One region of the Rhizobium sp. WW_1 genome, then DNA from elsewhere that is predicted to be linked to it. Evidence: predicted binding sites of a transcription regulator. Region 1 holds the regulator's gene; each other region holds the start of a gene.
The links. The regulator PhoB, encoded in region 1, activates phosphate uptake and scavenging genes when phosphate is short. The targets are predictions, from matches to a motif close to TGTCATNNANCTGTCAT.

Region 1 (5,417 bases):
GGATGAAGCAGCTCGGCGATAGCGGTGCGCTGTACAAGGCCTTCAACAGCGGCCTCTTCGTATCGGGCAATTCCAGCCGGCCGGAAGCAGCCGGCCTAGGCGTCGCGCTGATTGGTTCGCTCTATCTGATGCTGACCGTGCTGGTGCTTGCCTTGCCCGTCGGTGTCGCCGCCTCGATCTATCTGGAGGAGTTCGCGCCGAAGAACCGGCTGACGGACCTGATCGAGGTCAACATCAACAATCTCGCAGCCGTACCCTCGATCGTCTACGGCCTGCTGGGCCTCTCGGTCTTCATCAACGTGATGGGCCTGCCGCGTTCGGCCTCGCTGGTCGGCGGTCTCGTGCTGAGCCTGATGACGCTGCCGATGATCATCATCGCCACGCGTTCGGCGCTGCGCGCCGTGCCGCCGTCGATCCGCAGCGCGGCGCTCGGTCTCGGCGCTTCGCGGATGCAGATGGTCTTCCATCATGTGCTGCCGCTTGCCATGCCCGGCATTCTGACGGGCACGATCCTCGGGCTGGCGCATGCCCTCGGCGAAACCGCGCCGCTGCTCCTGATCGGCATGGTCGCGTTCGTCGCCAACTATCCGGCATCGCCCCTCGATCCTTCGACGGCGCTGCCGGTGCAGATCTATATGTGGGCAAGCGAAGCCGAGCGTGCCTTCGTCGAGAGAACGTCCGGTGCCATCATCGTCCTGCTCTTTTTCCTTGTCGCGATGAATATCGGCGCGATCTTGCTGCGCCGCCGTTTCGAGCGGCGCTGGTAGGGGAGGGCCGGAAAATGAACATGATGACGGAAGCCGCAAGCGAAAGAGCATTGACCAGGAAGATGATGACGATCCCCTACAAGATGATCGGCCAGGACGTTTCGGTTTTCTATGGCGACAAGCGTGCGCTCTTCGATGTCAATCTGAAGATCCGTGCCAATACGGTGACGGCACTGATCGGCCCCTCCGGCTGCGGCAAGTCCACTTTCCTGCGCTGCCTCAACCGCATGAACGATACGATCGAGACCTGCCGCGTCACCGGCAAGATCACGCTCGACGACCAGGATGTCTACGACAACAGCATCGACGTGGTGGAATTGCGCGCGCGCGTCGGCATGGTCTTTCAGAAGCCGAATCCGTTTCCGAAGTCGATCTACGAGAATGTCGCCTATGGCCCGCGCATCCACGGCCTGCATCGTTCGAAAGCCGATCTCGAGCATATCGTCGAAACCAGCCTGCAGAAAGCCGGTCTATGGGGCGAGGTGAAGGATCGGCTCCACGACGCCGGCACGAGCCTGTCGGGCGGCCAGCAGCAGCGCCTGTGCATCGCCCGCGCCGTTGCCGTCAGCCCGGAAGTCATCCTGATGGACGAGCCGTGCTCGGCGCTCGATCCAATCGCAACCGCCAAGGTCGAGGATCTCATCCACGAGCTTCGGGAAAACTTCACCATCGTCATCGTGACGCATTCCATGCAGCAGGCAGCCCGCGTTTCGCAACGTACCGCAATGTTCCACCTCGGCCATCTGGTCGAGGAGAACGACACCGATAAGATGTTCACCAATCCCGACGATTTCCGCACGCAGGATTACATCATGGGCCGTTTTGGTTGATGATGTCAGGCGCGCGGCACATTTCACACAGTTCACCTTGAGGATAGAAAAATGGTCTCCACTCACATTCTCTCTGCCTACGACGAAGACCTGAAGTTCCTGACGCGCCGCATTGCGGAAATGGGCGGCTTGGCCGAGCAGATGGTCAGCGACAGCGTACGCGCACTGGTCAACAGTGACACCGCTCTTGCACAGAAGGTCATCTCCGACGACGTCATCCTCGATCATGCCGAACGCGAAGTCGGCGACAAGGCGATCGTCACCATCGCCCGCCGTCAGCCGATGGCCGCCGACCTTCGCGAAATCATGGGCTCGATCCGCATCGCCTCCGATCTGGAGCGTGTCGGTGATCTCGGCAAGAACACAGCCAAGCGCGTCATCGCGGTGCAGGGCACGGGCGTTCCGCGCCGTCTCGCCCGCGGCATCGAGCACCTCTCCGAACTGGCTCTGAGCCAGCTCAAGGAAGTTCTGGACGTCTACGCCACCCGCTCGCCGGACAAGGCTGTGTCGATCCGCGAACGCGACGAGGAAATCGACGCGATGTACACCTCGCTCTTCCGCGAGATGCTGACCTACATGATGGAAGATCCGCGCAACATCACCACCTGCACGCATCTTCTCTTCTGCGCCAAGAACATCGAGCGCATCGGCGACCATGCCACCAACATCGCCGAGACGATCTATTACATGGCGACGGGTGCTCAGCCCGAAGGCGAGCGCCCGAAGGACGATACCGCCAATACCGTCGGCGCGGTGACGGAATAATCTGGAAGCGAAGAAGGGAGACCATAGGCGCATGGTTCCAAGAGTTGCTGTTGTAGAAGACGAGGAAGCGCTCAGCGTTCTGCTGCGCTACAACCTCGAGGCCGAGGGCTTCGAGGTTGACACCATCCTCAGAGGCGATGAAGCCGAGTTGCGTCTCCAGGAGCGCATCCCGGATCTTCTGATCCTCGACTGGATGCTCCCCGGTGTATCCGGCATCGAGCTCTGCCGCCGGCTGCGTATGCGGCCGGAGACGGAGCGCCTGCCGATCATCATGCTGACGGCCCGCGGCGAGGAAAGCGAGCGCGTGCGCGGGCTTTCGACCGGCGCGGACGATTACGTCGTCAAGCCGTTCTCGACGCCGGAGCTGATGGCCCGCGTCAAGGCGATGCTGCGGCGCGCCCGTCCGGAGGTTCTCTCCACGGTGCTGCGTTGCGGCGATATCGAGCTGGACCGCGAGACGCATCGCGTCCATCGCAAGAGCCGCGAAGTGCGGCTGGGGCCGACGGAATTCCGCCTTTTGGAATTCCTGATGTCCTCGCCGGGCCGCGTCTTCTCGCGCTCGCAGCTGCTCGACGGCGTATGGGGACACGACATCTATGTCGACGAACGCACCGTCGACGTCCATGTCGGCCGCCTGCGCAAGGCGCTGAATTTCTCCAATATGCAGGATGTCATCCGCACCGTTCGCGGCGCGGGCTATTCCATGGAAGCCTGAGCGGTTAGCCGCTCAGGCATCGACATAGCGGCGGAAAAAGAAAACGGGCCTCGAGGGGCCCGTTTCTCTTTGTCTTGCGTTGGATTTCAGCCGTTGTTGTTGCGCCGGCGGTCATGCACCGGCTGGTAGGCCAGGCGCTGGTGATAGGTGCAATAGGGCGACGAATCCGGGCTGTCGTTGCCGCAGAAGTGGAAATCATCCTTCAGCGGGTCGCCGACCGGCCACTTGCAGGTGCGCTCCGTCAGTTCCGTCAGGCCGAGGCGACGGGAGATCGGAACGACGACATTTGCAGCCGGGCGATACTGAATTTCGTTGACGGAATCGACCTCGATCTCTTCCTTCAGCATGGTTGCGCCCTGCTGGCGGGTGACGACCGTACGGGTTGCAACGCGCGAGCCGAAACTGGCGGGGCGAGGTGCGGCAGCGCTGCGCTTCGGCGTGCGCGCTGCGGTTGTCGTGCCGCCCGCCTTCGCTCGGCCGGGAAGGTTCAGGCGATGCACCTTGCCGATGACGGCATTACGGCTCACGCCACCGAGCTGCGCAGCGATCTGGCTGGCGCTCAATCCTTCGGACCATAGCTTCTTCAGCTTCTCGACGCGTTCGTCTGTCCAATTCATGCCCTGTCTCCGCTGTCGCGTTTCCGATGGCAGAATCCCTCACCATTGCCTCGGATGGGAACGAGGCACGAAACGCTCTAAAATTGTGGTGACTAGTTCCGCCGCATGCAGTCTAGCAATTGCTTTTTAACCTAGTGTGAGGCTGACTCCGTGACAAGAGTCGGCGGAATCTTGAGGAATCGATTTCGAGGTTTTCCCCAACTTGCTGTCCGGGCGTGGCATTTCTGCAATAGCCGCCGTCGAACCCATCTCTTTTGCCCGCAAGCGCTTTCTCGCACCTGCCAAAGCGCCAGTTTTGTTGACATCGCGGTGCAAAACATCAATAGTGCCCGGGCCGCCGCAAGGCGGCATTTTTGATTTTTTCGGACCCGTTTCATCAAGCCGAAGCGATCGGTCCTTAAAGTTGTGATCGAGGAGATATGGCCATGGCCGAGACCACGCCGCTTTATGACACCTACATGCGCGCTCCACTGCGGTTCGAGCGAGGCGAGGGCGTCTGGCTGGTCACGGAAAGCGGTGAGCGCTACCTCGATTTCGCCGCCGGCGTTGCTGTCAACTCGCTCGGCCATGCGCATCCCCATCTCGTCGCCGAATTGAAGGCGCAGGCCGACAAGGTCTGGCATCTGTCCAACCTCTATGAGGTGCCTGGCCAGGAGAAGCTGTCGAAGCGGCTGACGGAAGCGACGTTCGCCGACAAGGTCTTCTTCACCAACTCGGGTGCGGAAGCGCTGGAATGCGCCATCAAGACGGCGCGGCGCTATCAGTTTGCCAAGGGGCATCCTGAAAAGTTCCATATCATCACCTTCGAAGGCGCCTTCCACGGCCGCACCATCGCGACCATCGCCGCCGGCGGTCAGGAGAAATATATCGAGGGCTTCGGCCCGAAGGCGCCGGGCTTCGATCAGGTTCAGTTCGGCGATCTCGATGCGGTGCGTGCTGCCATCACCGACGCGACGGCCGCGATCCTGATCGAGCCGGTGCAGGGCGAGGGCGGCATCCGTCCGGCGACCAACGAATTCCTGCGCGGGCTGCGTGAGATCTGCGACGAGCACGGCATGCTGCTGATCCTCGATGAAGTCCAATGCGGCGTCGGCCGCACGGGCAAGCTCTTTGCCCATGAATGGGCTGGCATCAAGCCCGATATCATGGCGGTCGCCAAGGGTATCGGTGGCGGTTTCCCGCTCGGTGCCTGCCTTGCGACGGCGGAAGCCGCTTCGGGCATGAAGGCGGGCACGCATGGATCGACCTATGGCGGCAATCCGCTGGCTATGGCAGTCGGCAACGCCGTCCTCGACATCGTGCTGGCAGAGGGTTTCCTGCAGCATGTGCGCGATATCGCGCTGGTGTTCCGCCAGGGGCTCGCCTCGCTCAAGGATCGCTTCCCCGATATCATCGAGGACGTACGCGGCGAAGGCCTGATGCTCGGCATCAAGGCGGCCATTCCGCAGGCGGATCTGCTGCAGGCGATCCGCGCCGAGCATCTGCTTGGCGTGCCGGCCGGCGACAACGTCATCCGCCTGCTGCCGCCGCTGGTCGTGACGGCTGAGGAGGCACGCGAAGGTCTCGCTCGTCTCGAGCGTGCGGCCGAACGTGCGCGTATTGCCCGCACCAAAAAATCGGCTTGAACTCAACGCCCGCAATCGGGGCGTTCCTGCCCCACGCGGGCGTTATTGTTTTTTCTGGAGTACAGGTAAGGACATGGCTTCTCCGAAACACTTTCTCG
Region 2 (5,417 bases), on a different contig from region 1:
TTCGGGAACACCAGCAGGTTTGCTTCGCCCGTGAGCGTGCTATCAGGCATGACGTGACGACGCAGGCTTTCGGAAATGGCGCTGTCGCCGTGCATTTCGCCGTCGACTTCCAGTTCCGGCGCCGCTTCGCGCACGAGCGCCAGAGCATCGCGCATCTTCGTTGCGCTTTCGGATTCCCGCGAGCCGAAGTTGGAATGCGAGACGAGGGCGGCGCGCGGCTCGATGCCGAAGCGCTTGATTTCCTGCGCCGCGAGAATGGTCGATTCCGCGATTTCCTCGGCGGTCGGGTTAAACGTCACATAGGTATCGGTATAGAACGTTGCGCCGCGCTGCGAGATGAGCAGGCTGAGTGCAGAGAAATCCCGCGCGTCGGGACGCTTGCCGATGATCTGTCGGACGATGCGCAAATGGCGCTCGTAGCGGCCTTCCAGACCGCAAATCAGCGCATCGGCTTCGCCGCGCTTCAGGGCCAGCGCGCCGATCACAGTCGCGTTGGTACGCACGATCGTGCGGGCAGCTTCCGGGATCACGCCGGCACGACCGACCAGCGAGAAGTAGAGATCGACATACTCGCGGAAACGCGGATCGTCTTCGGGATTGATGACGGCGAAATCCGTATTCGGGCGGATCTTCAGACCATAGCGCTTCAGGCGGGTTTCGATGACGGAGGGGCGGCCGATCAGGATCGGGATGGCAGTGCCTTCCTCGAGCAGGACCTGGGCGGCACGCAGCACGCGCTCGTCCTCGCCTTCGGAGAAGACGACGCGCTTGCGTTCCGCGATCTTCGCGGCCGCAAAGATCGGCTTCATGATGAAGCCGGAGCGGAAGACGAAGCGGTTAAGCTCGTCCATGTAGGCGTCGAAATCCATGATCGGACGCAGAGCCACGCCGCTATCGGCGGCAGCCTTCGCCACGGCCGGGGCGATGCGCAGGATCAGGCGCGGGTCGAAGGGCGAGGGGATCAGATAGTTGGGGCCGAAGACTGGCGTCTCGCCCGAATAGGCGCGGGCGGCGACATCGGAAGGTTCTTCGCGGGCAAGCGAGGCGATGGCGCGCACAGCCGCCATCTTCATCTCTTCGTTGATCGTCTTGGCGCCGCAATCCAGCGCGCCGCGGAAGATATAGGGGAAGCAGAGGACGTTGTTGACCTGGTTCGGGAAATCCGAGCGGCCGGTGCAGATCATGGCGTCCGGGCGGGCGGCGCGGGCGAGATCCGGCATGATTTCCGGCGTCGGGTTGGCGAGCGCCATGATCAGCGGCTTTTCGGCCATCTGCTCGAGAAGTTCGGGCTTCAGCACGCCGGCAGCGGAAAGGCCGAGGAAGACGTCGGCGCCGGGAATGGACTCGGCAAGCACGCGCTTGTCGCTGTCCTGGGCATAGACGGACTTCCACTCGTCCATGAGCACGTTGCGGTCCTTATAGACCAGACCTTCGATATCGTGGACCCAGATGTTCTCGCGCTTGGCGCCAAGGGTGACGAGCAGGTTGAGGCAGGCAAGCGCTGCCGCACCCGCGCCGGAGGCGACGATCTTGACGTCTTCGATCTTCTTGCCGGCGAGTTCCAGGCCGTTGAGGATGGCAGCGGCGACGATGATGGCGGTGCCGTGCTGGTCGTCGTGGAAAACAGGGATTTCCATCTGCTCGCGCAGGCGGCGTTCGACATCGAAGCATTCCGGCGCCTTGATGTCTTCGAGATTGATGCCGCCGAAGGTTGGCTCGAGTGCCGCAACGGTATTGACCATTTCATCGACGGTGGGCGCTGCGATTTCGATATCGAAGACGTCGATGCCGGCGAATTTCTTGAAGAGAACGGCCTTGCCCTCCATAACCGGCTTGGAGGCGAGCGGGCCGATATTGCCGAGGCCGAGCACGGCCGAACCATTCGAGATCACGGCAACGAGATTGGCGCGGGACGTATAGTCGGCAGCCGTTTCGGGGTTGTCGCGGATGGCGATGCAGGGAGCGGCGACGCCCGGGGAATAGGCAAGCGCCAGATCGCGCTGGTTGCCCAGCGGCTTGGTCGCCTGAATTTCAAGCTTGCCGGGGCGGGGATAGCGATGGAAATAAAGCGCCTGTTCGTCGAGATTGCCGCTCGCCATGTTCTTGGCTGCTTTCGAAGTGTCGTTCGTGTCCAACTCGCGTCTCCATTCCTGCCTGCGCTTTGAGTCTTCTGCATACATCAATCGGTTCACCTTCACAGTATGCAATCGACGTCGCGACGCGTTTTTGTCATGGCAAAACTGAATTGCCTTTTTTGCAAGGATCGCACGATCGTTTCCGGCAGGTCGAACTCGCTGCGGCCGCGTCATCAGGCATTCATCGCACCGACCTATGAAGAGCGCGTGCGGAGATTTCCTGGATGACCTTGATTGCTTCCCATCGCGGTGGTGCTCATTTGTGGCCCGAAAATACCAGGCTCGCCTTCTCGAAGACCGCCAAACTCGATGTCGATCTTGTCGAGTTCGATGTCCACCAGACGCGCGACGGCAAGCTTGTCGTGCATCACGACGCGACGATCGACCGAATGACCGACGGCAAGGGCGCGATCGCAGATTTCAGCTATGACGAACTGATGCGCTACGTCGTGATCGGAAGCGGAGGCGAAACCATTCCGACGCTCGGCGAGACCATCGATATTTTCGGGCCGTCCGCAGTCGATCTCCGGCTGGAAATCAAGACCAGAGCGGACGGGTCACCATATGAGGACATGGAGCACCACATCGTCGATGAGCTGGTGGCGACCGGGATGCTGACGCGCACGATGGCGACGAGCTTCTCCTTGCCCCGTCTCGAAGCATTCGGCGCCGCGCTCGGCGAGCGTGGTCTCAATGTCGGCGAACTGCTCGGTTTCATCTTCCTTTGCTCACCGCAGGCAGCTGGGCAGCTTGGCTGGCGCGCGATCATGGCTGCACTGGGCGCTTCCGGCGTCCGGGAAATCGGGATACGGGCCGATGCGCTCGACGCCGAGGTCGTGGCGCTCTTTCGCAAAAATGGCATGAAGGTGCATGGATGGGCCGCCCATACCGCCGATGCGGCGCGAGATATGTTTCGCCTTGGCGTCGCCAGTTTCACGAGCGATCGTCCCGACCTGGCGATTGCTGCCAAACGTGGCTGAAGCAGCCTCATAGGCCGGCAGACACAGGGTTTGTCATCTTCCTGAAACACGAGTCTGGTTTTGGAATAGGCAAGGCTAGGATAGGGCACGGACATAGAGTTCGTGAATGAAAACATGGACACCCGGCGATTCCGCACACTGTTCATTTCTGACGTGCACCTCGGTTCGAAAGCCGCCAAGGCGGATTTTCTGCTCGACTTTCTCCGTCATCACGACGCTGATACCATTTTCCTGGTCGGCGACATCGTGGATGGCTGGCGCCTCAAGCGGAGCTGGTATTGGCCACAGGACTGTAACGACGTCGTGCAGAAGCTGCTGCGCAAGGCGCGCAAGGGCACGCGGATCGTCTATATCCCTGGCAATCACGACGAATTCCTGCGCGATTTCCCCGGAATGCACTTCGGCGGCATCGAGGTGGCGCAACGCGCCATGCATGAAACGGCCGACGGCAAGAAATATCTGGTCCTGCATGGCGACGAATTCGACGTCGTCGTCCGCAACGCCCGGCTGCTCGCCTATCTCGGCGACTGGGCCTACGACATGGCGATCCTGATCAATATCGGCCTTGCCGCCGTGCGCCGCCGCCTGAACATGCCCTATTGGTCGTTCTCGGCTTGGGCAAAGCTGCAGGTCAAGCACGCCGTCAACTTCATCGGCGAATTTCAGCGCGTCGTTGCCGAAGAAGCCAAGCGCAACGACGCCGATGGCGTCATCTGCGGTCACATCCATCACGCCGTCATCGAGGACCTCGATGGCGTGCGCTACATCAATACCGGCGACTGGGTGGAAAGCTGCACGGCGATCGCCGAGCACGAGGACGGCACCTTCGAGCTGATTACCTGGCGGAGTATTCTCGAGACGCAGCCGGTTGGCTCGCCTATCGAGGAAATGCCGCGACCGCTCGGCGCTCAGGCCGCGTGACCATCCGCGGCTCTTCACAGGCTTGATAATAGCCTGTCATAATTATTGATCGCTGCAAAACCGCGTCAGCTTCGGATTTTTCCGAAACGTTACGGTTTTGGCCATTTCTCGCCATAGTCGTATTCTCGATAGCATGGTAGGGACGAGTAAGTTCCCTTCAGGTCTGTCATGATTCCCGCGATCAAGTCCTTCCAGGGCGAGGGTGCGCCTCCCTATTTCCGTTTGCGCGCCGCCTTGTCCTATTGTGCCCCGTTGTTCGTCAACGGCATTGCCGTACCGTTCTTTCCCGTCTGGCTGGCGGGGCTGAATTTCAACGATCATGAGATCGGTCTCGTGATCGCCATCCCCATGGTCGTGCGCGTCCTCGTGACGCCCGTCATCGCCGTGCTCGCCGATCATATGACCGAGCGTGCCGATGTGCTGTTATGGTCGGGCGCCTTGTCGCTTCTGACTGCCATCGCGCTCTACTGGACCAGCGACTTCTGGCCGGTGCTTCTCGTCTACGGCATACAGGGCGCCACCTATGCGCCCTACGTGCCGGTGGTCGAATCCATTGCCATGTCGGGCGTCCGCCGCTGGGGCTTCGATTACGGCTCGATGCGGGTATGGGGATCGATCACCTTCATCCTGGCAACCCTTCTTGGGGGCCAGCTGATCGGCATGTGGGGCGGGGCAACCGTATTGCCTGTCATGGTCGCGGGCTTCATTCTGACGACGCTGATGGGCTTCTTCGCGCCGCGTATCGGGCCGACGCGCCGGCGCAACCAGCCGATCAACCTGCAGTCACCGACCGGCAACCTTCGCTCGCCGCAATTGCTCATCACCATGATCGGAGTGTCGGTGCAGCAGTCGAGCCACGCGATGCTTTATACATTCGCCTCAATCTATTGGCGCAAGCTTGGCTTTTCCGGCGCGGAGATCGCCGTCCTCTGGAGCATCGGCGTTACGGCCGAGGTGATGGTTTTCTTCCTGTCGAAGAAACTTAGCCGACGCTTCAGTGCGTGGACGCTCATCTTTTTCGGTTCGACCATGTGCATCCTGCGCTGGATTCTGTTTCCGATCAATTTTGGCTTCTTCGGCTATTTCGTGCTCCAGTGTTTTCATTCCTGCACCTATGCCTGCGTCCATACCGGCGTTCAGCGGCGCATCGTTGCATCTGTCCACGAGGCGCAGGAGTCATCGGCCCAGGGCGCCTATTACTTCTATAACGGCATGTTCCTGGGCTTGATGACGCTGGCATCCGGCTATCTCTATGCCTGGCTGGATCTGGCGAGTTACTATGTCATGGCCGGCACTGCCGCGCTCGGGCTTGCCATGGTCATTTTCGCGTATGGGCTGCAAGCCAGAAAGCCGGCAATCGGCGGAGATGCTCACGGCGTCT
Region 3 (5,417 bases), 450 kb from region 1:
CCGATGCGGAGATCGAGGAAGCCGCGCGGCTTGCCTATGCGCATGATTTCATTGTCGCTCAGCCGATGGGCTACGACACGCCCGTCGGCGAAAACGGCGTGACGCTTTCCGGCGGCCAGCGGCAGCGCCTGTCGATTGCCCGCGCTCTGGTGCGCAATGCGCCGATCCTGCTTCTGGACGAAGCGACCTCGGCGCTCGATACGGAATCCGAAGCGGCCGTGCAGAAGGCGCTGGAAGAGGCGATGAGCGGCCGCACGGTCGTCGTCATCGCGCACCGCCTGTCGACGGTTGTCCGCGCCGAAAAGATCGTGGTCATGCAGAACGGCCGGGTTGTCGAAGAGGGCAACCACGAGACGCTTGCGACGGCCGACAATGGCCTCTACGCTCGGCTCAACAACCTGCAGCTACCGGCCATATCAAGCAGTTCCCGCAAATAGACGATAGAGACGACATGAGCGACGATGCGATGAAGCTGGTGGTGGTTGGCGCGGCGGGCCGCATGGGACAGGCTCTCATCCGCCTCATCCACGCAACCGACGGCGTAACCCTGCATGCAGCCGTCGCGCGTCCCGGCTCCGCCTTTGTCGGCAAGGATGCCGGCGAGATCGCCGGACTGGGGCCGATCGGCGTTCCCTTTACTGACGATCCCCTTGCCGCTTTCCTCCATGCCGAAGGCGTCATCGATTTCACCAAACCGGAAACCAGCGTCACGTTTGCCGGCCTCGCGGCGCAGGCGCGCATCGTCCACATCATCGGCACGACCGGCTGCTCGGATGAGGATGAAGCCAAGTTCAAGGCCGCCGCTCGCCATGCCCGCATCGTCAAATCGGGCAATATGGGCCTCGGCATCAACCTCCTGAGCGTACTTGTCGAACAGGCGGCGCGCGCGCTGCCTTCGAACGACTGGGACATCGAAGTGCTGGAAATGCATCACCGCCATAAGGTCGATGCGCCCTCGGGCACGGCGCTCCTGCTTGGTCAGGCGGCGGCGAAGGGCAGAGGCATCGACCTCAACGACAACTCCGTGCGCGTGCGTGACGGCCATACCGGCCCACGCCCTGCGGGCACGATCGGCTTTGCGACCCTGCGCGGCGGCGGCGTGGTCGGCGATCACTCGGTCATTTTCGCCAGCGACAGCGAGCGGCTGACGCTATCGCACAATGCCGGCGACCGCTCGCTGTTTGCGCGCGGCGCGCTGCAGGCAGCGCTCTGGGCGCGCGACAAGAAACCCGGCTTTTATTCTATGCTCGATGTTCTCGGGCTCTCCACACGTTGACCTGATCCTATCAAGGAGAAATTTTATGAGCGGTACTCTCGTTCTCGTTCGCCACGGGCAGAGCGACTGGAATTTGAAGAATCTCTTTACCGGCTGGAAGGACCCCGACCTGACCGAGCTTGGCATCGAAGAGGCCAAGACCGGCGGTAAGGCTCTGGCCGATTATGGCATCAAGTACGACATCGCCTTCACCTCGGCGCTGACGCGCGCCCAGCACACGCTTGACATCATCCTTGATGAAATCGGTCAGCAAGGCCTCGAAACTATCAAGGATCAGGCGCTGAACGAGCGCGACTATGGCGATCTCTCCGGCCTCAACAAGGACGACGCCCGCGCCAAGTGGGGCGAAGAGCAGGTTCATATCTGGCGCCGCTCCTACGACGTTCCGCCGCCCGGCGGCGAAAGCCTGCGCGACACCGGCGCCCGCGTCTGGCCCTATTACCTGACGGAAATCCTGCCGCGCGTTCTCGCCGGCCAGAATGTGCTGGTCGCCGCTCACGGCAATTCGCTGCGCTCGCTCGTCATGGTTCTCGATCGCCTGAGCAAGGCCCAGATCCTCGAGCTCAACCTCGCAACCGGCGTGCCGATGGTCTACAAGCTCAAGGCTGATTCCACGGTCGCCTCGAAGGAAGTCCTCGGCGACATGTCCGGCGCGCATTGAGTGCCAAGCATTTGGGGGCTGCAAAGCCCCTAGCCCTCTCCCTGCTTGCGGGGAGAGGGGACTATCTCTCTAAAGATGGCTTTGAGACATCAATTCTCGACGGTGAAGCGCACCCTGTCGGCGGCGAAGCGCGAAATCGAATATTGCACCGGGACATTGTCGAGATCGGCGTTCAGCGCCTGGGCGACCAGAACGATGGCACCCGGGGATAGCTGCAGGTCGGTGAGATCGCCTTCGTCGGCATGCGTCGCGGTGATCTCGGTGACGACGCGGACATAATCCGGCACGCCAAGTTCCTTGAACGCCTTCGTGATCGACCCCATTGCCCGATAGATCTCGGCGATATCGCCGAAACGCTCGGCCGGAAACCAGCTCGTGGCGCGCGATACCGGGCGCTGATCCGCGTGGCCGAGCGTTTCAAGCCTGACCAGCGGCGCGCCGGTCTTGATCTTGAGCTGCCTGGCCAATTCGCTGCTGGCCGCCTCCTCGCCTGATGCAAGCAATATGCTGCGCGTCTCGCGCACCTGATCGCCGATCCCTTGCGAAAATCGCGTACGCCTCGAAATCGGAAAGCTCAACCGCTCCTTGCGCTCGATCAAGGTGCCGCGTCCCTGCACGGCACGAACGATGCCTTCCTGCGCCAGCGCCGCAAGCGCGCTTCTGATCGTGTGCCGGTTGACCCCGAACTGCAGCGCCAGCGCCGTTTCCGGCGGCACCATGCCGGTTTCGTCGAAATCCCCGTGGTTGATCGAGGTGCGAATCCGGTCGGCGATCTGCCGCCAGAGCGCCACGCCCGTCTGTCTCTGTATCTTCTGCCCTGCCATTACGCCCACCCGCCCTGTCACACGCTTGTCACGACTCACTAATAGATATAAGACTATCTTGTATGGTTGTCTATATCAATAGACATTTGAGGAAAGACGCGATGAATTCAGCACAAAGGCAGGAAGCGGCCGCACAGGAGCGTCGGGAGCGCAAGCGCGTCGCCGATCTTCTGGCGCAGACAGAACGCGACGAGCTAGAGGCGGCATGGGAAGCATTGCCGAGCAAACCGGTGGTGCAGCCGGTGCGAGGACCGGAAACCGGGCTCGTCATGGTGCGTGGCCGCATCGGCGGCGGCGGCTCCCCCTTCAACCTCGGTGAAGTCACGGTGACGCGCGCTACCATCCGGCTGGCGTCGAACACCATCGGCCACGCACACGCGCTTGGCACCGATCGGGAAAAGGCCCGTCTTTCGGCGATCTTCGACGCCCTCTGGCAGCAACCCGCCACAAGGGATTTCGTCGAAAAGGCTGTTCTGCAGCCGGTCACCCAACGCATCGCAGACTATGATCGCAAGCGCGCCGAAGAGACCGCTGCGACCCGCGTCGATTTCTTCACCATGGTTCGCGGAGAAGACTGATGAGCCTTTCCAGCACCCCGACCTTCGGCAACGAGGCCCTGACCGGCGGTTTCACCGATCCGGTTTTCGACGCGCAGAGCGTCTTCAAGATGACGATGGACGCCATGGCACAGCCGGGCATCAAGCAGACCGTTTCCATCGACATCGCGCCGCCGGAACCGCTCGGCATCGCCGCAGGCGCCATCGGCCTCACCCTTTGCGACCATGACACGCCGGTCTGGCTCTCCAACGGCCTGGCCAGATCGAGCCTGCCGGAATGGCTGGCCTTCCATACCGGCGCTCCCGTCATTTCCGAACGACTGGAAGCGCATTTCGCCTTTGTCGAAGCCGGTATGGCGCTTTCCTCCTTCAGCCAGTTCGGCGTCGGCACGCAGGAATATCCGGACCGGTCGACGACGATCATTCTGGAAATCGAAAGTCTGGAAGGCGGCAAGGAACTGGCGCTCTCCGGCCCCGGCATCAAGGATGTGACCATGATCGCCCCGATCGGCCTGCCGGATGCGCTCTTGCGCATCTGGAACGACAATCGCGCCCTCTTTCCGCGCGGCGTCGATCTCATCCTGACGGCCGGCCGGCAGTTCCTCTGCCTGCCGCGCACCACCAAGATCATCGCGACGGAGATGTGACATATGTATGTTGCTGTAAAAGGTGGCGAAGCCGCCATCGCCAATGCTCACCGGCTGCTTGCCGACCGTCGTCGCGGCGACCGCGCGCTGCCGGCTGTTGGCATCGACCAGATCGTGGCGCAGCTCGCGCTGGCCGTCGACCGCGTCATGGCCGAAGCCTCGCTCTATGATCGCACCCTGGCGGCCCTTGCCGTTCGCCAGGCGCGCGGCGACATGATCGAAGCGATCTTCCTCCTCAGAGCCTACCGCACGACGCTGCCGCGCTTCGGCTATTCGCAGCCGCTTGACACATCGGCGATGAAGATCGAGCGCCGCATCTCCGCAACCTACAAGGATCTGCCGGGCGGCCAGCTTCTCGGCCCGACCTTCGACTACACGCATCGTCTGCTCGACCCGAGCCTGCTCACCGACGAGGCCGTCGACGAGCCGATGCAGCGTCCCGCCGAGGACGGCCGCATCATGCGCGTTTCGGAAATCCTCGGTCAGGAAGGCCTGATCGAGGGCGACGGCACGCTGCCCGTCGATCATGAGATCGGCGACCTGACGCGCGAACCGCTGGAATTTCCGATGACCCGCGATCTGCGTCTGCAGGCGCTCGCCCGTGGCGACGAAGGCTTCCTCCTCGCACTTGGCTATTCGACCCAGCGCGGCTACGGCCGCACCCACCCCTTCACCGGCGAAATCCGTATCGGCGAAGTGGAGGTGGAATTCGACGTGCCGGAACTCGGCTTCGCCGTCTCGCTCGGTCGCATCCAGGTGACCGAGTGCCAGATGGTCAACCAGTTCATGGGCTCGGCCAAGGCGCCGCCGCAGTTTACCCGCGGCTACGGACTGGTCTTCGGCCAGAGCGAGCGCAAGGCCATGGCCATGTCGCTGGTCGACCGCGCGCTGCGCGCCGAGGAACTCGGCGAAGACATTGTCGCGCCGGCCCAGGACGAGGAATTCGTCATCTCCCACTCCGACAACGTGCAGGCGACCGGCTTCGTCGAACATCTGAAGCTGCCGCACTATGTCGACTTCCAGGCCGAACTCGACCTGGTGCGGCGCATGCGCCGCGATTTCGAGGCCGCTCGCGAGCGCGGCATGGACCCCATGACGGAGGCAGCCGAATGACCGAACTCGCCACCTACAACTTCGCCTATCTCGACGAGCAGACCAAGCGGATGATCCGCCGCGCCATTCTGAAGGCGATCTCCATTCCCGGCTATCAGGTGCCTTTCGCCTCCCGCGAAATGCCCATGCCTTACGGCTGGGGCACCGGCGGCGTGCAGCTGACGGCCGCGATTATCGGCCCGCAGGACGTGCTGAAGGTCATCGACCAGGGCGCCGACGACACCACCAATGCCGTCTCGATCCGCGCCTTCTTCCAGAAGGTCGCCAATGTCGCCGTCACCACCCGCACGGAAGAGGCGACGATCATCCAGACGCGCCACCGCATTCCGGAAACCAAGC
Region 4 (5,417 bases), 900 kb from region 1:
TCATATGGGGCCAGCTCGGTGTGCGCGACGATGCCGCCGCCGCAAGAGCCGAAGCCGCGGGCGTGAGGGTCATCATGGACCGCTGCCCGGCGATCGAATATCCGCGTCTGGTCGCCTGATCCGAGATCGAGCGCGACGACGCGGTCCGGCCGTTTATCGCGCGATCTCACTGAAAGATGGCAAGTTTTTTCCGTGAGCCGGGACGCACGGCAAAGTTCGCGGTTAACTTTCACATGTCAGGCGCTATGATTTTCCCGACACGAACAAATTCTGGCGGGAGGAAGAATCATGCCAACGAACAATCCTGGATTCGACACGCTTGCGATCCATGCGGGCGCGCAGCCGGACCCCACGACAGGTGCTCGCGCAACGCCGATCTATCAGACCACATCCTTCGTCTTTCAGGATGCCGATCACGCCGCGGCTCTCTTCGGATTGCAGCAGTTCGGCAATATCTACACCCGTATCATGAACCCGACGCAGGCCGTGCTCGAAGAGCGCGTGGCCGCCCTTGAAGGCGGAACCGCGGCTCTGGCGGTCGCTTCCGGTCATGCCGCGCAGTTGCTTGTCTTCCATACGATCATGCAGCCGGGCGACAATTTCGTCGCCGCCAAGCGGCTCTACGGCGGCTCGGTCAACCAGTTCGGGCAATCCTTCAAGAATTTCGACTGGCGGGTTCGCTGGGCCGACCCCGCCGATCCCTCCACCTTCGAGGCGCAGATCGACGGCCGCACCCGCGGCATCTTCATCGAAAGCCTTGCCAATCCCGGCGGCACCTTCGTCGATATCGCCGCGATCGCCGCAGTAGCGCATAAGCATGGCCTGCCGCTGATCGTCGACAACACCATGGCAAGTCCATATCTCATCCGGCCGCTGGAACATGGCGCCGACATCGTCGTGCACTCGCTGACGAAGTTCCTCGGCGGCCATGGCAACTCCATGGGCGGGATCATCGTCGACGGCGGCACCTTCGACTGGTCCGCCTCGGGCAATTACCCGATGTTGTCTTCGCCGCGCCCGGAATATAACGGGATCGTGCTGCATTCGACCTTCGGCAATTTCGCCTTCGCCATTGCCTGCCGTGTTCTCGGTCTGCGCGATCTCGGCCCAGCCATCTCGCCGTTCAATGCCTTCCTGATCCTGACGGGCATCGAAACGCTGCCGCTGCGCATGCAGCGCCACTCCGACAATGCGCTGGCCGTCGCTCGCTGGCTGAAAGGGCAGGAGAAAGTGGCATGGGTGAACTATGCCGGCTTGGAGGAAGATCCGAACCACGCCCTGCAGCAGCGCTACTCACCGAAGGGCGCGGGCTCCGTCTTCACCTTTGGCCTGAAGGGCGGCTATGAGGCCGGCAAGGGGCTGGTCGAAGGCCTGCAGCTCTTCTCGCATCTCGCCAATATCGGCGACACGCGCTCGCTCGTCATCCACCCCGCCTCGACGACGCACAAGCAGCTCAGCGATGAGCAAAAGGTTGCCGCCGGTGCCGGCCCGGATGTGGTGCGGCTGTCGATCGGCATCGAAGACGTCAAGGATATCATCGCCGATCTCGAGCAATCGCTGGCAAAAGTCTGAGGATGGCGTCGGCCAAAGGCCGAAAAAGCCCGATGGCCATCTTTGAGGGCCGCAAGTTTCGTGTTTCTGTCGGTCCGCGAGCGCTCTGAAGACGCTTGCGGACTTCGTGCTTTGCGGCCGAGACTTGATCAAGGGGAGACCGGCGTGACGACCTATGTGCGACTGGATATGGACGGCGTCGAGCCAGAAATGGGTGCGCCCGCGCCGGACCGGCTCGTTTCGGGAGCTCCGATCTTCCGCAGCTGGAACATCGACGAGGCCGAAGGGGGGCTTTACGCCGGCATCTGGGAGGCGACTCCGGGAACATGGAAAATCGCCTATGACGAGTGGGAATATTTCAACATTCTCTCCGGATATTCCATTGTGACAGCCGATGATGGCGAGACCTTTCATCTACGCGCAGGCGACCGGATGATCTTGAAGCCGGGCTTCAAGGGGACCTGGGAAGTCGTTGAAACGACTCGCAAGGACTATGTCATCCATCTTTGAGTATGATGTTGATTCAAAACATGAAGATCGCTGCCCCCTGTGGACGGACGCAAGCCTTTCCATGCGGCTCCGCAAGGGTCATAGTGCTTGCTGCAAGTTGTGTCACCGCCGCTTCATTAAACTGTCATCAAACTGAAACAATGCGGCATTAGAGCCATCATTGTCGCCAGGAGATTGAGGTCGGGAGGTTCGTTTACCATGGGTATCTCGCGCCAATCTCCTGCTCGCCATCCTTTCATTCACTCGAGGAAGTGAGTCCAATCATGTTGAATCAGAAATTTCGTTCGCTTTGCCTGACTGCAGGCTTCATTGCAGCTATGTCCGTTTCGGCCTCCGCTGCCGACATCACGGGCGCCGGCTCGAGCTTCATCGCACCGGTTCTGTCCAAGTGGGCCGAAGGCTACAAGGCTGCGACGAACAATGTCGTCAACTATCAGTCGGTCGGTTCGGGCGCCGGCATCAAGCAGCTCCTCGACAAGACGATCGTATTCGGCGCTTCTGACAAGCCGATGAGCGACGCTGACCTCGAGAAGAACGGCATTGCCCAGTTCCCGATGATCTCGGGCGGCATCGTCGTTTCCTACAACGTTGAAGGCGTAAAGCCGGGCGAACTCGTCCTCGACGGCAAGACCCTGTCGGACATCTTCCTCGGCAAGATCACCAAGTGGGACGATGCAGCCATCAAGGCTCTCAACCCGGAAGTAAAGCTGCCCTCCACGGCGATCTCCGTCGTTTACCGCGCCGACAGCTCGGGCACGACCTTCAACTTCACCGACTACCTGGCGAAGGTTTCGCCGGAGTGGAAGGAAAAGGTTGGTTCGAACACGGCAGTTGAATGGCCGGTCGGCTTCGGCGCCAAGGGTTCCGAAGGCGTTTCCACGACCGTCAACCAGACGGCTGGCTCGATCTCCTACGTTGAATACTCTTACGTTGTCGCCAACCACATCGGTTTCGCGAAGATGAAGAACGCTGCCGGCAAGGTTATCGAGCCGAGCCTCGAAACGTTCAAGGCTGCCGCTTCCAACGCTGATTGGGCTCACGCAAAGAACTTCAACCTGATCATCACCAATCAGCCGGGCGAAAAGAGCTGGCCGATTGCAGCTTCGACCTGGGTTCTGCTTTACAAGAAGCCGGCTGATGCTGCTAAGAATGAAGAAGCGCTGAAGTTCTTCAAGTGGTCCTATGAAAAGGGTCAGAAGGACGCAACCGAGCTGTCCTACCTGCCGATCCCGGACAGCGTTGCAAAGGTTGTCGAAGAGTCCTGGAAGAAGGACTTCGGCACGAAGTAATTTGTGCTGACTGAAAAGTTGCGGCGGACAGGGTTTAGCCCTGTCCGCCTTTCATGATAGGACAAGGGGAAATCGATGGCTGATGCGACTCAGACGGCTGGCTTCCAGGCACTGGATACCTCCGCGGCTACCAGAAAATTCCGGATGCAAGATCGGATTTTCTATCTCATGACGCTTGGCTCGGCTGCTCTTGTCGTGCTTCTGCTGCTGGCAATTCTTGTCGTTCTTGTCATCGACGCCCTGCCGACCTTCCAGGCTTTCGGCCTTTCGTTCCTCTGGGGAACGAAGTGGAGCGCTCCCGCCGATATCTATGGCGCTGTGCCTGCCGTGGTCGGTACGCTGGTGAGCGCACTCATCGCCATGCTGATTGCCGTGCCACTTGGCATCGGCATCGCCATCTTCCTCACGGAATTGTGTCCCGGCAGTCTGCGCCGTCCAATCAGCACGGCCATCGAGCTTCTGGCCGGCGTTCCCTCCATCATCTATGGTATCGTCGGTCTGTTCATTCTCGTGCCGCTGATGCAGAACTATATCCTGCCCTTCCTTATCATGACGATTGGCGAGGTACCGGTGATCGGCCTGCTGTTCCAGCCGCCTGCGCCCGGCGTCGGTCTGCTGACCGCAAGCCTCGTGCTGGCCGTCATGATCCTGCCGTTCATCACCGCAATCTCCCGCGACGTATTCAGCACGGTGCCGCCGATGCTGCGCGAATCCGCCTACGGCATGGGCATGACCACATGGGAAGTGGCTCGCCACATTCTGATCCCCTATACGCGCCGCGGCCTCGTCGGCGGCATCATGCTCGGTCTCGGCCGCGCGCTTGGCGAAACCATGGCCGTCACCTTCGTCGTCGGTTCCGTGAGCCGCCTGCAGTCGTCGATCATCTCGCCGTCCACCACCATTTCCGCTCAGATCGCGAACAACTTCGGCGATGCCGACGGTCTGCAACTGTCGAGCCTGATCGCGCTTGGTCTGCTTCTGTTCGTCCTTTCCTTCTGCGTGCTTGCGCTGGCGAGGTGGATGATCGGACGCGGCGACTCGCACTGAGGAAAAAAACCATGGAAAATGCAATTCGTCAGAATCTCGTGTCGAGGCGTTATACAAAGAACAAGGTGATGATGGCCTTGTCCTTCCTCGCGGCCATCCTCGGTATATTCTTCCTCAGCGTGATCCTTGTCAGCCTGGTTTTTCGCGGTGTGTCGGCGCTTAGCCTCGACGTGTTCACCATGTCGATCCCGGCCCAGGGCTCGCGTGGTGGCCTGATCAACGCGATCTACGGCACCGTGCTGGTCACCGGCTGCGCCATCCTGATCGCCGCTCCGATCGGCATTCTCGCCGGCACCTATCTGGTGGAATATGCCAACGGCACCAAGCTTGCCGAAGTGGCCAAGTTCATCAACGACATCCTGCTCTCGGCACCCTCGATCATCATCGGCGTGTTCGTCTACGGCGCCGTGGTCGTGCCCATGCGCGGCAATTCGGCCATCGCCGGCATCCTTGCGCTGGCGCTGATCGCCCTCCCGGTCGTCAACCGCACGACACAGGATATGCTGTTGCTGGTGCCGAATGCGCTTCGTGAGGCGACCGCCGCACTCGGCGCGCCGCGCTGGAAGTCGATGACGCTGGTGATCTACCGTTCCGCCTGGACGGGCATCCTCACCGGCATCCTGCTCGCCGTCGCCCGCATCAGCGGCGAAACCGCGCCGCTCCTCTTCACCGCCGGCTACAGCAAATTCATGAATGCGGGCCTGACCGGTCCAATCGCCACGCTGCCGGTTGCCATCAACACGCTTGCAGCCGATCCTGGCGAGGATCTGAAGCAACTGGCCTGGGCCGGCGCGCTGATTATCACCGTTGCCATCCTTGCCCTCAACATCCTTGCCCGTCTCTTGAGTGGGCGCCGCCAATGACGCAGACGCCGAACGATAGGAATGAGACCATGAACATGAGCGACAGCAATTTCCAGAGCGTCAACGCACAGTCCGGGAAGGATGCTTCCCTGTCGGATCTCGGCGCGCTCGCGAAGCTTGAGGTCAAGAACCTCGATTTCACCTATCAGAACGGCCA

Region 2: the regulator PhoB is predicted to act here: its motif matches at 3,147-3,163, upstream of BJ928_RS24840 (UDP-2,3-diacylglucosamine diphosphatase).
Region 3: the regulator PhoB is predicted to act here: its motif matches at 2,777-2,793, upstream of phnF (phosphonate metabolism transcriptional regulator PhnF).
Region 4: the regulator PhoB is predicted to act here: its motif matches at 2,184-2,200, upstream of pstS (phosphate ABC transporter substrate-binding protein PstS).

Annotation. Positions count from the first base shown of each region.
Region 1 is NZ_RAIN01000001.1:1,029,230-1,034,646, reverse strand. It holds gene pstA (phosphate ABC transporter permease PstA) at 1-767, shown strand, start outside; gene pstB (phosphate ABC transporter ATP-binding protein PstB) at 782-1,597, shown strand; gene phoU (phosphate signaling complex protein PhoU) at 1,649-2,362, shown strand; gene phoB (phosphate regulon transcriptional regulator PhoB) at 2,394-3,077, shown strand; gene BJ928_RS04875 (GcrA family cell cycle regulator) at 3,164-3,694, opposite strand; gene BJ928_RS04865 (aspartate aminotransferase family protein) at 4,120-5,319, shown strand; gene argF (ornithine carbamoyltransferase) at 5,393-5,417, shown strand, end outside.
Region 2 is NZ_RAIN01000009.1:123,077-128,493, reverse strand. It holds gene BJ928_RS24850 (NADP-dependent malic enzyme) at 1-2,135, opposite strand, end outside; gene BJ928_RS24845 (glycerophosphodiester phosphodiesterase family protein) at 2,360-3,115, shown strand; gene BJ928_RS24840 (UDP-2,3-diacylglucosamine diphosphatase) at 3,230-4,036, shown strand; gene BJ928_RS24835 (MFS transporter) at 4,205-5,417, shown strand, end outside.
Region 3 is NZ_RAIN01000001.1:1,475,971-1,481,387, forward strand. It holds gene BJ928_RS07160 (ABC transporter ATP-binding protein) at 1-437, shown strand, start outside; gene dapB (4-hydroxy-tetrahydrodipicolinate reductase) at 452-1,276, shown strand; gene BJ928_RS07170 (2,3-bisphosphoglycerate-dependent phosphoglycerate mutase) at 1,302-1,937, shown strand; gene phnF (phosphonate metabolism transcriptional regulator PhnF) at 2,027-2,761, opposite strand; gene phnG (phosphonate C-P lyase system protein PhnG) at 2,863-3,339, shown strand; gene phnH (phosphonate C-P lyase system protein PhnH) at 3,339-3,965, shown strand; gene BJ928_RS07190 (carbon-phosphorus lyase complex subunit PhnI) at 3,969-5,078, shown strand; gene BJ928_RS07195 (alpha-D-ribose 1-methylphosphonate 5-phosphate C-P-lyase PhnJ) at 5,075-5,417, shown strand, end outside.
Region 4 is NZ_RAIN01000001.1:129,916-135,332, reverse strand. It holds gene BJ928_RS00610 (CoA-binding protein) at 1-119, shown strand, start outside; gene BJ928_RS00605 (O-acetylhomoserine aminocarboxypropyltransferase) at 289-1,572, shown strand; gene BJ928_RS00600 (cupin domain-containing protein) at 1,717-2,061, shown strand; gene pstS (phosphate ABC transporter substrate-binding protein PstS) at 2,379-3,350, shown strand; gene pstC (phosphate ABC transporter permease subunit PstC) at 3,426-4,397, shown strand; gene pstA (phosphate ABC transporter permease PstA) at 4,409-5,260, shown strand; gene pstB (phosphate ABC transporter ATP-binding protein PstB) at 5,290-5,417, shown strand, end outside.